Regions from separate parts of the Ensifer sp. LC384 genome, predicted to be linked through region 2. Evidence: predicted binding sites of a transcription regulator. Region 2 holds the regulator's gene; the other holds the start of a gene.
The links. The regulator LexA, encoded in region 2, represses DNA repair genes until DNA is damaged. The targets are predictions, from matches to a motif close to TGTTCNNNNTGTGTTCNG.
Positions count from the first base shown of each region.

Region 1: a site for LexA is predicted at 2,398-2,415, ahead of ruvC (crossover junction endodeoxyribonuclease RuvC). Genes of this name have one in related genera too.

Region 1 is NZ_MBST01000023.1:116,102-121,239, reverse strand. It holds gene BC363_RS18260 (YebC/PmpR family DNA-binding transcriptional regulator) at 1-467, shown strand, start outside; gene BC363_RS18255 (HAD hydrolase-like protein) at 543-1,178, shown strand; gene BC363_RS18250 (LLM class flavin-dependent oxidoreductase) at 1,301-2,287, opposite strand; gene ruvC (crossover junction endodeoxyribonuclease RuvC) at 2,459-2,971, shown strand; gene ruvA (Holliday junction branch migration protein RuvA) at 3,044-3,661, shown strand; gene ruvB (Holliday junction branch migration DNA helicase RuvB) at 3,749-4,789, shown strand; gene BC363_RS18230 (metallophosphoesterase) at 4,790-5,138, shown strand, end outside.
Region 2 is NZ_MBST01000015.1:114,676-119,813, forward strand. It holds gene BC363_RS13870 (thermonuclease family protein) at 58-759, shown strand; tRNA gene BC363_RS13875 (tRNA-Cys) at 1,227-1,300, shown strand; gene BC363_RS13880 (hypothetical protein) at 1,939-2,271, shown strand; gene lexA (transcriptional repressor LexA) at 2,391-3,107, opposite strand; gene BC363_RS13890 (hypothetical protein) at 3,288-3,530, shown strand; gene BC363_RS13895 (hypothetical protein) at 3,568-3,855, opposite strand; gene BC363_RS35430 (hypothetical protein) at 4,312-4,455, opposite strand; gene BC363_RS13900 (DUF4242 domain-containing protein) at 4,636-4,923, opposite strand.

The sequences.
Region 1 (5,138 bases), on a different contig from region 2:
TCGCCATTATCGTCGAGGCGCTGACCGACAACCGCAACCGTACCGCCTCCAATGTCCGCTCGACCTTCACCAAGGCCGGCGGCGCGCTCGGTGAAACCGGTTCGGTTTCCTTCTCCTTCGACCGTGTTGGCGAGATCACCTACAAGCTTTCGGTCGGCGACGCGGACAAGGTGATGGAAGCTGCGATCGAGGCCGGTGCCGACGACGTGACCACCGACGAGGAAGGCCACACGATCATCTGCGGCTTCGAGGCGATCGGCGAAGTTTCGAAGGCGCTCGAAGACACGCTCGGCGAAGCTGAAACCGTCAATGCGATCTGGAAGGCGCAGAACACCGTGCCGGTCGACGAGGAGAAGGCACAGTCGCTGATGAAGCTCATCGACATCCTCGAAGACGACGATGACGTCCAGAACGTCTATTCGAACTTCGAAGTGTCCGACGAAGTCATGGCGAAGCTTTCCGCCTGAACCGGATCTTTCCGCCTAGAAGATTTTGATTTACCCGTGTCCGGTAGGGCACGGGTTTTTCTTTGGGTACCACCGATGAAGTATGAGTTCGCGATCTTTGATTTCGATGGCACGCTTGCCGATACGGCGGCGTGGTTCATGGCGGCGAGCAACCTTGCGGCCGCGCACTTCGGGTTTCGCCAGTTGTCGGTGGAGGAGTTCAAGGGGCTGCGCGCCATGGGCAGTCGCGAGATCATCGCGCATCTGGGCGTGCCGATGTGGAAGCTGCCGCGGATTGCTACCTTCATGCGGCAGGAGATGGCCACCCAAGCGCAGGCAATCCAGCTTTTCCCCGGCGTTCCGGAAATGCTGACGGGGGTGAAGTCGGCCGGAGTCGGCATTGCCGTCGTCAGTTCGAATGGCGAAGCTGCCATCCGCAGGGCGCTGGGCGAGACCGCCGCTGCTGTCGACCTTTTTGAGTGCGGCTCCACGCTGTTCGGCAAGGCGCAGCATTTCAAGAGGGTCGTCAAGTTCGCCGGCATCGACCCGTCGCGCATCCTTGCGATTGGCGACGAGGCCCGCGACATCGAGGCTGCCCGCCAGGCGCGGATCGCGGCCGGCGCCGTCGGCTGGGGCTATGCCGACCCGACGTTTCTGAAATCGCTCGGGCCGGATCGTTTCTTCGACCGCATGGACGAGATCCCGCCGGCCTTTCGGGTCACGGAGTGCTGACGCATCATGCTTTACAGCGCCGCGCGTCTATTTAGACGCGCAAAGGTCGCTGTAACACTTGGAGTTGCTGCATAATTTTGTCCTTAAATCGATTGCGATTTAAGGAATTATGCAGTAAGGCGTCAAGCTCGCTGCGCCTCGGCGAAGAGGCGGAGCGACTTGAGACGGGCATCCATGTCGAAGATCGGCATCGAGACGATCAGTTCGTCGGCCTTCGTCTGGCCGAGGAACGTTTCGATCTTCCTCCGGATCGTCTCCGGTCCGCCGACGATGGCGTAGGACATCGCGTGATCGACGAAGATCTTTTCATCCGAACTCCACAGCCCATCCATCGACGCGACCGGTGCCGGGAACCGGCCGCGGGCGTTGCGTCGCAAGGCGACGAAGGATTGCTGCATCGACGTGAAGAGATAGTTCGCCTCTTCATCGGTGGCCGCCGCCACGCCCATGACGCCGACCATCACATGCGGCTTGTCCAGCGTTTGCGAGGGCGTGAAGCGTTCGCGATAGATTTCGAGGGCCGACAGCAGCATGTCGGGCGCGAAATGCGAGGCGAAGGCGAAGGGCAGGCCGAGCATGCCGGCAAGATGGGCGCTGTAGTGGCTCGAGCCCAGGAGCCAGATCGGCACATTGGTGTCGGCACCTGGAACCGCGATGATCGTCTGATCCTCGGCGACGGGGCCGAGCAGCGCCTGCAGTTCGACGACGTCGTTGGGGAAGTTGTTGGCGCTCGCTTCCATGTTGCGGCGCAAGGCCTGGGCGGTGCGCATGTCGGTGCCCGGCGCACGGCCAAGGCCGAGATCGATGCGGTCGGGATACAGCGCAGCGAGCGTTCCGAACTGTTCGGCGATCACCAGCGGCGAGTGGTTCGGCAGCATGATGCCGCCGGAGCCGACGCGGATCGTCTTCGTTCCTGCGGCCACATGGGAGATGACGATCGAGGTCGCAGCGCTGGCGATGCCCTTCATGCCGTGGTGTTCGGCCAGCCAGAACCGCTTGTAGCCGTTTTCCTCGGCCGCCTGCGCCAGCCGCCTTGAGTTTTCGAGCGACTGGGCGACGCTGCCGCCTTCGGTGATCGGGGAGAGATCGAGGACGGAGAACGTCGCCATGAGCAAGGCCTTTGTTGAGCGAAATTGATTGAATGCCTATGTAAGGTCAAAATTCCTCAATCCAAGGGTGGTCACCGAGATTTCCGGCCGGGGCACTTTCCCTGTGTGGATGTTTTTGTTTTGTTCACTTTTTGCTGGCAGCGTCCAGGCGCGCAGCATAGGGTGAATTTCATGCAGACCACGATTCGCATCATCGGCATCGATCCGGGCCTTCGCCGTACCGGCTGGGGCATCATCGAAACGCTCGGCAATTCGCTGCGCTTCGTCGCGTCCGGGACGGTGACATCGGACGGCGACATGGATCTCGCCTCGCGTCTCTGCCAGCTGCATGATGGCCTCGCTGAAGTCGTGCACAGCTATCAGCCGCACGAGGCGGCTGTGGAGCAGACTTTCGTCAACAAGGACGCGACGGCGACGCTGAAGCTCGGGCAGGCACGCGGCATCGCCATGCTGGTGCCGGCGCGCGCGGGCTTGAGGGTCGCCGAATATGCGCCGAATGCGGTGAAGAAGGCCGTCATCGGCGTCGGCCATGGCGAAAAGCAGCAGATCCACATGATGTTGAAGGTCCTGATGCCGAAGGCGGAGTTCAAGGGCAATGACGCTGCCGACGCGCTGGCGATCGCCATTTGCCACGCGCACAACCGCCTGTCGGTGACCAGCCGGCTTGCCGCCCTGATGGGGTAGTTGCACTGGTGCCGTTAATTTCCGATGGTCGGTCCGATCATCCCGCAATCCATCCATGAGAGACGACGCCACATGATCGGCAAATTGAAGGGTACTATCGACGAAATCGGCGAGGATCACGTCGTTCTCGACGTGCATGGCGTCGGCTATGTCGCCCATTGTTCGGCGCGCACATTGTCGAAGCTCGGTTCGGCGGGAGAGGCGGCGGTGCTGTTTATCGAAACCTATGTGCGCGAGGATCAGTTGAAGTTGTTCGGCTTCCTGACGGCGCTGGAGCGCGAGTGGTTCCGCCTGTTGCAGAGCGTGCAGGGCGTCGGCTCCAAGGTGGCGCTCGCCCTCCTTTCGACGCTGACGCCGGGCGAGCTCGCAAACGCGATTGCGCTGCAGGACAAGACCTCGGTGTCGCGCGCGCCCGGCGTCGGTCCGAAGGTGGCGGTGCGCATCGTCACCGAACTGAAGAACAAGGCGCCGGCTTTCGCCGGCGAAATCTCCGCCTCGCTCGGGCTTAAGCAGGAACTGGGCGAGGGTGTTGCCTCGGCGCCAGTTGCAGACGCGGTGTCGGCGCTGACCAATCTCGGCTATTCCCGCGACCAGGCCGCCAATGCGGTTGCCGCGGCGCTGAAGAACGGCGGCGAGGATGCGGACAGTGCCAAGTTGATCCGGCTGGGTCTCAAGGAACTGGCGCGATGATTCCTTGCGTTGTCGTGCCGGTCGATGCAAAACGGGCATTCCCTTTGACGCCCTGCGCAAGAATGCCCGATCGATTGGAACGGATGGATGACTGAAGCCGCACGCCTGATAACGCCGGAAAAGCGCGGCGAAGATCTCGATGCGACCATGCGTCCGCAGTCGCTGGACGAATTTACCGGCCAGGCGGAAGCGCGCGCCAACCTGAAGATCTTCATCGAAGCGGCGAAGAACCGCGGCGAGGCGCTCGATCACGTGCTGTTCGTTGGGCCGCCCGGCCTCGGCAAGACGACGCTGGCGCAGATCATGGCCAAGGAACTGGGCGTCAATTTCCGCTCCACCTCCGGGCCGGTCATTGCCAAGGCGGGCGATCTGGCCGCACTTCTGACCAATCTTGAAGAGCGCGACGTCCTGTTCATCGATGAAATCCACCGGCTCAACCCGGCGGTCGAGGAAATCCTCTATCCCGCGATGGAAGACTTCCAGCTCGACCTTATCATCGGTGAGGGGCCGGCGGCGCGGTCGGTGAAGATCGACCTGTCGAAGTTCACGCTGGTGGCGGCGACCACGCGTCTCGGCCTGTTGACGACGCCTTTGCGTGACCGTTTCGGTATTCCGGTCCGGCTCAATTTCTACACGGTCGAGGAGCTGGAATCGATCGTGCGCCGTGGGGCCCGGCTGATGGGGCTCGGCATGACCGACGACGGCGCGCGCGAGATCGCCCGCCGCGCGCGCGGCACGCCGCGCATCGCCGGCCGCCTGCTTAGGCGGGTGCGCGATTTTGCCGAAGTGGCGCGAGCCGAAGCGGTCACCAAGAAGATCGCCGACGAGGCGCTGACGCGGCTTCTTGTCGACAGCATGGGGCTCGACCAGCTCGATCGCCGCTACCTCTCGATGATCGCACAGAATTTCGGCGGGGGGCCGGTCGGTATCGAGACCATTGCCGCCGGGCTTTCCGAGCCGCGCGACGCGATCGAGGACATCATCGAGCCCTATCTCATCCAGCAGGGCTTCATCCAGCGTACGCCGCGCGGCCGCGTGCTGACCGCCAACGCCTGGAAGCATCTCGGCCTCAATCCACCTAGGGATCTCGAGGCGACCCAGTTTCGATTGACGCTCGAGGACGAGTAAATGATCACGCGCCGCGGACTTCTGAAGTTTCTCGGCGGTGGCATAGCCAGCATGGCGGCACTTGGCGGTTATGCCTTTGCGATCGAGCCGCTCGCCCGGCTGAACGTGACGCGATATTCGCTGACGCCACCGGGCTGGACGCCCGGCTTGAAGCTGCGCGTGGTGGCCCTTGCCGACATCCATGCCTGCGAGCCGTGGATGTCGGCCAACCGCATCGCTTCGATCTGCCGGCAAGCCAATGCGCTTGGTGGTGATATCACCGTCCTTCTCGGCGACTATGCCGCCGGCATGAACCTGGTGACCCGCTACGTGCATTCCAGCGAATGGTCGAAGGCACTTGCGACGCTCG
Region 2 (5,138 bases):
AAACCATTCGGCAACGGATCGGCAGCATAATGCCGGCCGGATCAAGGATGGGGTGGAATGGGTAAGACCACGACACGCCGCGGGCGTCGCCGCGGCAGCCGGACAAAAAAGCAAGGCGGCATGCTGCCCTGGTATCTCGCCGCTGTGCTGACAGTCGGTGGCGTCGTTGCCTATGACCACCGCGGACAATTGCCGGATTTGCCGGGCGTTTCGGGTGTGTTCGCATCGGCACCCAAGTCTACATCGACATCCAGAGCGGAAGATCGGCCGAAAGCACAGGTTCGTGCCGCCGTGCCGCCGGCCGCACACAAGGCGAAGCCTGTCGACGGACCGATACCCGCAGTCAACGTCGGGTTGGCCGCGCCAACACCGATTGAGCGCCCTGTCGCGCAGCCAGCAGCCCTCCAGGCCAAGGCGAATCAGTTCTATTTCTGCGGTATCCGCAACGACAACTGCGTCATCGACGGTGCCACGTTCCGCTATCAAGGTGAAGCGATCCGCGTCGCCGATATCGACGCCCCGCGAATCAAGCAGGCAAGTTGCGATGGCGAGCGCGCACGCGGCTTTTACGCCAAGCAGCGATTGCGTGAACTGTTGAACTCTGGAGATTTCAGGCTGATCGAAGCGATCGGCAGGGACGACGACAAGACCAGCGAGAAGCTGCGCGTGGTGATGCGCGACGGCCGTTCGCTCGGTAACATTCTCGTCTCGGAAGGCCTGGTTCGCCCCTGGAAGGGACGGTCAACGCCGTGGTGCTAGATCCTGGCGAAAGCGCCTCCGCGGCCGTGAAGGAGCGATCCGGCGCTGCGGCTCAAAACCTGTCGGCGATGCGCCGGAAAAACGTCCAGCGAGAAAATGTTGCCGTCATCGGGCGGCAGCCAAACACGTCGAATCTTCATGAGGTGTGAAAGTCTGAGCGGCGGCGCTGCGTGCGAAGCTGGCACCGGACGGCCCAGGATGTCTATTCGTCCGACTCTGCGCGCCGTGTTCGCAGACGGCGCCGGTCAACTGCCTTGTCGTTCCGCGGGGGAGGACCGGGGCTCGAATGATCATATCCGTTCTTCTCGAAAAAGAGGGTAGGGCTGGGGCATGCAGCCGCAATCCACAGAACGGAATGGAAACGCTTGTTCAGGATGAAAAAAGGATCGCATTCAGAATGAACCCTCTTGCACTCTGTCTATATTCATTCTAAACGCTCGCCACGACTTGATAATCTCAGTCGGTGAGGCCTCGTGGCGGAGTGGTGACGCAGAGGACTGCAAATCCTTGTACCCCGGTTCAATTCCGGGCGAGGCCTCCAAAGCCACACCTAATTATTTGATTTTGCGTTGTAATTCAGGGTGCTCAATTGCAGCACCTGCCACGCTTTTTCTATATGTGGGAATTTGTTCCCCGTTCCTCCTGCTTCGTTATCCTCGACCGCCAGCAATTGCTTGCCGATTCCGTCCCAACTAAAGCGGGCGGCCCCGCCGCCGTGGCGAGGCGTGCGCGCTCGGCATCTTGCCCGGCAAAGCTAGTCGCCGACCGATTGCCGATGCCTGTGCGACGATGGCCCCATTGGCCCGGCGTCCACTCCCTGGGAATTGATTGCTGGGTTAAATCTACCTTACGCAGACGACTGCGCCGCACACGGTGGAGATAGTGGGGTGGGGTGGGGTGATGCGGCGAGCGATGACACCCGCCAGCCCCTGCTTACGGCGAGCATGGGTTTGAAGATAAGCCGCGCCATAAGTCGGTCGTGGCCCATCCGCGTTGCCGTGCGCGCGAACAGGCGTCAACCTGCATGGCCTGCCAAGGACACACCCCGAAATGGTGACTCGGCTGGTATTGTCAGTGCAAGGAATATTGTCTCTAGACGGGTTCGGGAATGAATATTCCGGCGGCACGACCCGTACAGGTAGTGTCAAACAAAACCGACAATGGAGGAGATGACATAAAATGAAATGTAAGATCGCCCTGACTGCTCTTGCCGTTCTTGCCGCGTCGACGGCCACCGCAAGCGCTGAGGATCTCGTCTTTCAGCTGAAGAACAAGACGGAAGCGGTTCTGACGAACTTCTACACGTCGCCGGTCGGTGTTGATCAGTGGGAGGACGACGTCTTCGGGCGGCAGGTACTCAATCCGGGCGAAAGCATGGAAATCACCATCGCCGACGGACGTGATGTCTGCAAATACGACATGCGCTTTGAATTCGAAGAAGGCTCCGGTCTCGACACGACTGAAGACACGCAGGACCTCTGCGAACTGGGCGAGTACTCGATTCACCAGTAACATTTTTCGAGCGTGCAAGCCGCACGAGTTGGAGATGCCCGTCTCGCTACCCCAAGGTGGCGAGACGTTCAAGGAAGAGGAAGGCAGGCCAGCACGAAGGCAGCTGGCTTGAGCAAGGCTTAGTGGTAGCGGCGGATCAAGCCAACGAGCTTGCCCTGAATCTTGACGCGGTCGGGGCCGAAAATACGCGTCTCGTAGGCCGGATTGGCCGCCTCGAGCGCAATCGACGCGCCCTTGCGCCGGAAGCGCTTCAGCGTTGCTTCCTCATCATCGACGAGCGCGACGATGATGTCGCCGGGATTGGCCGAGGTGGCATTGCGGATGATCACCGTATCGCCATCGAAGATGCCGGCCTCGATCATCGAATCGCCCTTCACTTCAAGGGCATAGTGCTCGCCGCTGCCGATCATATCGAGCGGAACGGAGATGTCGTGAGTGTTGTTCTGTATCGCCGAGATCGGAACGCCGGCGGCAATGCGTCCCATAACCGGAACCGACACGGAGCTGTTGTCAGCAACCGGCGGCGCTTTCGCGGCGGGGGCAGGGGCCGGCGGCTTCCCGAGGCTGCCCTCGATGACGCTCGGGGAAAACCCGCGACGGGGTTGGGCGCTTGCTGCATAGGCTTCCGGCAGCTTGATGACCTCGAGCGCTCTGGCGCGGTTGGGAAGACGGCGTATGAAACCGCGTTCCTCCAGCGCCGTAATAAGCCGGTGAATGCCCGACTTTGAAGCCAGGTCGAGTGCATCCTTCATCTCGTCGAAAGACGGCGGCACACCCGATTCCTTCATTCGTTCGTGGATGAAAAGAAGCAATTCCTGTTGCTTGCGGGTCAGCATGGCAAGTCGCTCCAGAAGCGTGAAACAAATCAAGAACAGACACTATCTGTTCCATATGTGTTCCGCAAGTGCCTAAAATTCCGTGAATGTGGGATCAAGCGTGCGCGCATCGGCCAACTAGACGCTGCGCGTGCCGCAAGGCGCCGATATGCCTCGTTCCGTTTACGCAATGAGGGTGCAATGAAGAAGCTGGTTCGAATCCTGCTGACGATCGTTGTTCCGGCGACCGCGGTCCTTGGGTTCCGCTGGTATCAATATGTGGACAACAGGGAGAGTCCGTTCGACGAAGTCGGCATCGCGTTGAATGCGGCAATGCCGGGGCCGATCAATCTTTGGGGTTGTGACCGGCTCAAGCTTACCTCTCGCAACGCCGCTCGGTTGCGCCACCGTCGATGGAGCGAAGTGGAAATAGACTGGCATTGAGCGATTGCTGGGCGAGCGTCGCGAAGGAGAGAGTGGTTCAAGCCGGCTGCGTGGCGGAACAGGCGTCCTCGAACTCCTTGACGGTCTCAGCCGAGTTGTCCTCCGGCAGGACGGCGTCCGCCGCGTCGGTCGCTACGGGCGTGTCGCCTTGATAGACGAAGGACTGGATATAGTAGGCGATCGTTCCCTTCCAAACGTTCCGGCCATCGATCTGCTGGCAGGGCACGGCGGTTTCGAAATCGGCTTGCAGGTCGTCGACCGTAGCAGCGCTGAGGGCGATGTTAGGCGATGCGATAATCGAGGCGATAAGCAAGGCTGCAAGCACGGTGAACGTCCGCTAGATCAGAGGTGGTGCCGATAGTTTGGTTAACGATGTGAACCGCGCTTTCGTTCCAAAGTCCAGCAAGCATGCCGGGCACTGTGCCGTGTTCAACAGTTCTTTGCCAAAGGTGATGACGGCTGCTCACGGTGTGGCAGGGAAGGCACAAAGATTTGCATGAACAGGGTGCGTGTCGGCGTTCTCGATCTTCCGACGCCTACCACATGCGGCGTGTCGCCGGCCGATCAGGCCTGGCAGCAGACATGGGAAGCGATTGGCCAGTGCTGCCGCCCGCAATGATCTTTGCATTTCAGGGGGGGCGCGCGACGTGCAAGCGTGCTGGGGTTTCTGGCATTGCGGCGACCAGTCACGCAGGGTGTGCGGAGACGTGCACCCCCAGTCCAACTGGTCACTGACAAAACTCTCCCGACTATTTGGTTCGAGAGGTTAGAGGCGGTTGTCCTATTTCTTGTCTTTCTTGCCGAGCGAAAAGCTGCTGCCTGCCAGCTTCACCTGTGAGCCTTCTGTCGTAACGGCGGCTTTGACGGCCTTGTCCTTCTTGGGTTTTCTAACCTCGCGGTTACTTCGCACTTGACCCTTTGCCATGATCGTCTCCTTGAAAAGGTGTGCCGGGGAACCCTCATGGGCGCCGAATGACCGGCAGACTAGCCTGCATTGATGCCGCCGGAAGTCAATGACGGCGCGCGGGGAGCATTGGCCCGGGCGGCGATTCGGGGGTGTCATGACGCCGATGTCCCGCCCGCGGTGATTATAACACCGCTTCGGCTATTTGCCGCGTCCTTGAGATGCTGTCGAAGGCCCGATCACGGCGGCGACTTCCGTTATTCTGTTGGCCGGAAACCCGCCGCGTTCGGCGTGTTCGCGAATGACGTCGGCGCTCGGTGCCTCGTGGACGCAATAGAGCTTGTCGCCGGCGACATAGCTCGTGATCCATGTGTACGGCACGCCGAGATCGGCGACGACAGCATTGGATTTCGCCGACAGTGCACAGAGGTCGTCCTGACTGAGCTTGTCAGCGCCTGGCACGTCGCGCTCGATGATGAAAGTGGGCATCGCTCAGTTCCTTGACTGTTGGATGACCAATACATCAAGCCTCCCTAATGAAATGGGAGTCAGTGCTTGCGATTGGATGCAAGGCGATTTGCATGTGGCACCGCGTCGGACAACGGCAGTCCTTGCCTTTTTCGGCTAGCAGACCAGCAGGTGCGCTTCGCAGCTTTGAAGCCAGCGAGAGCAAATGTTTGAAGGGTCTTGCGCGAACCGCAAGT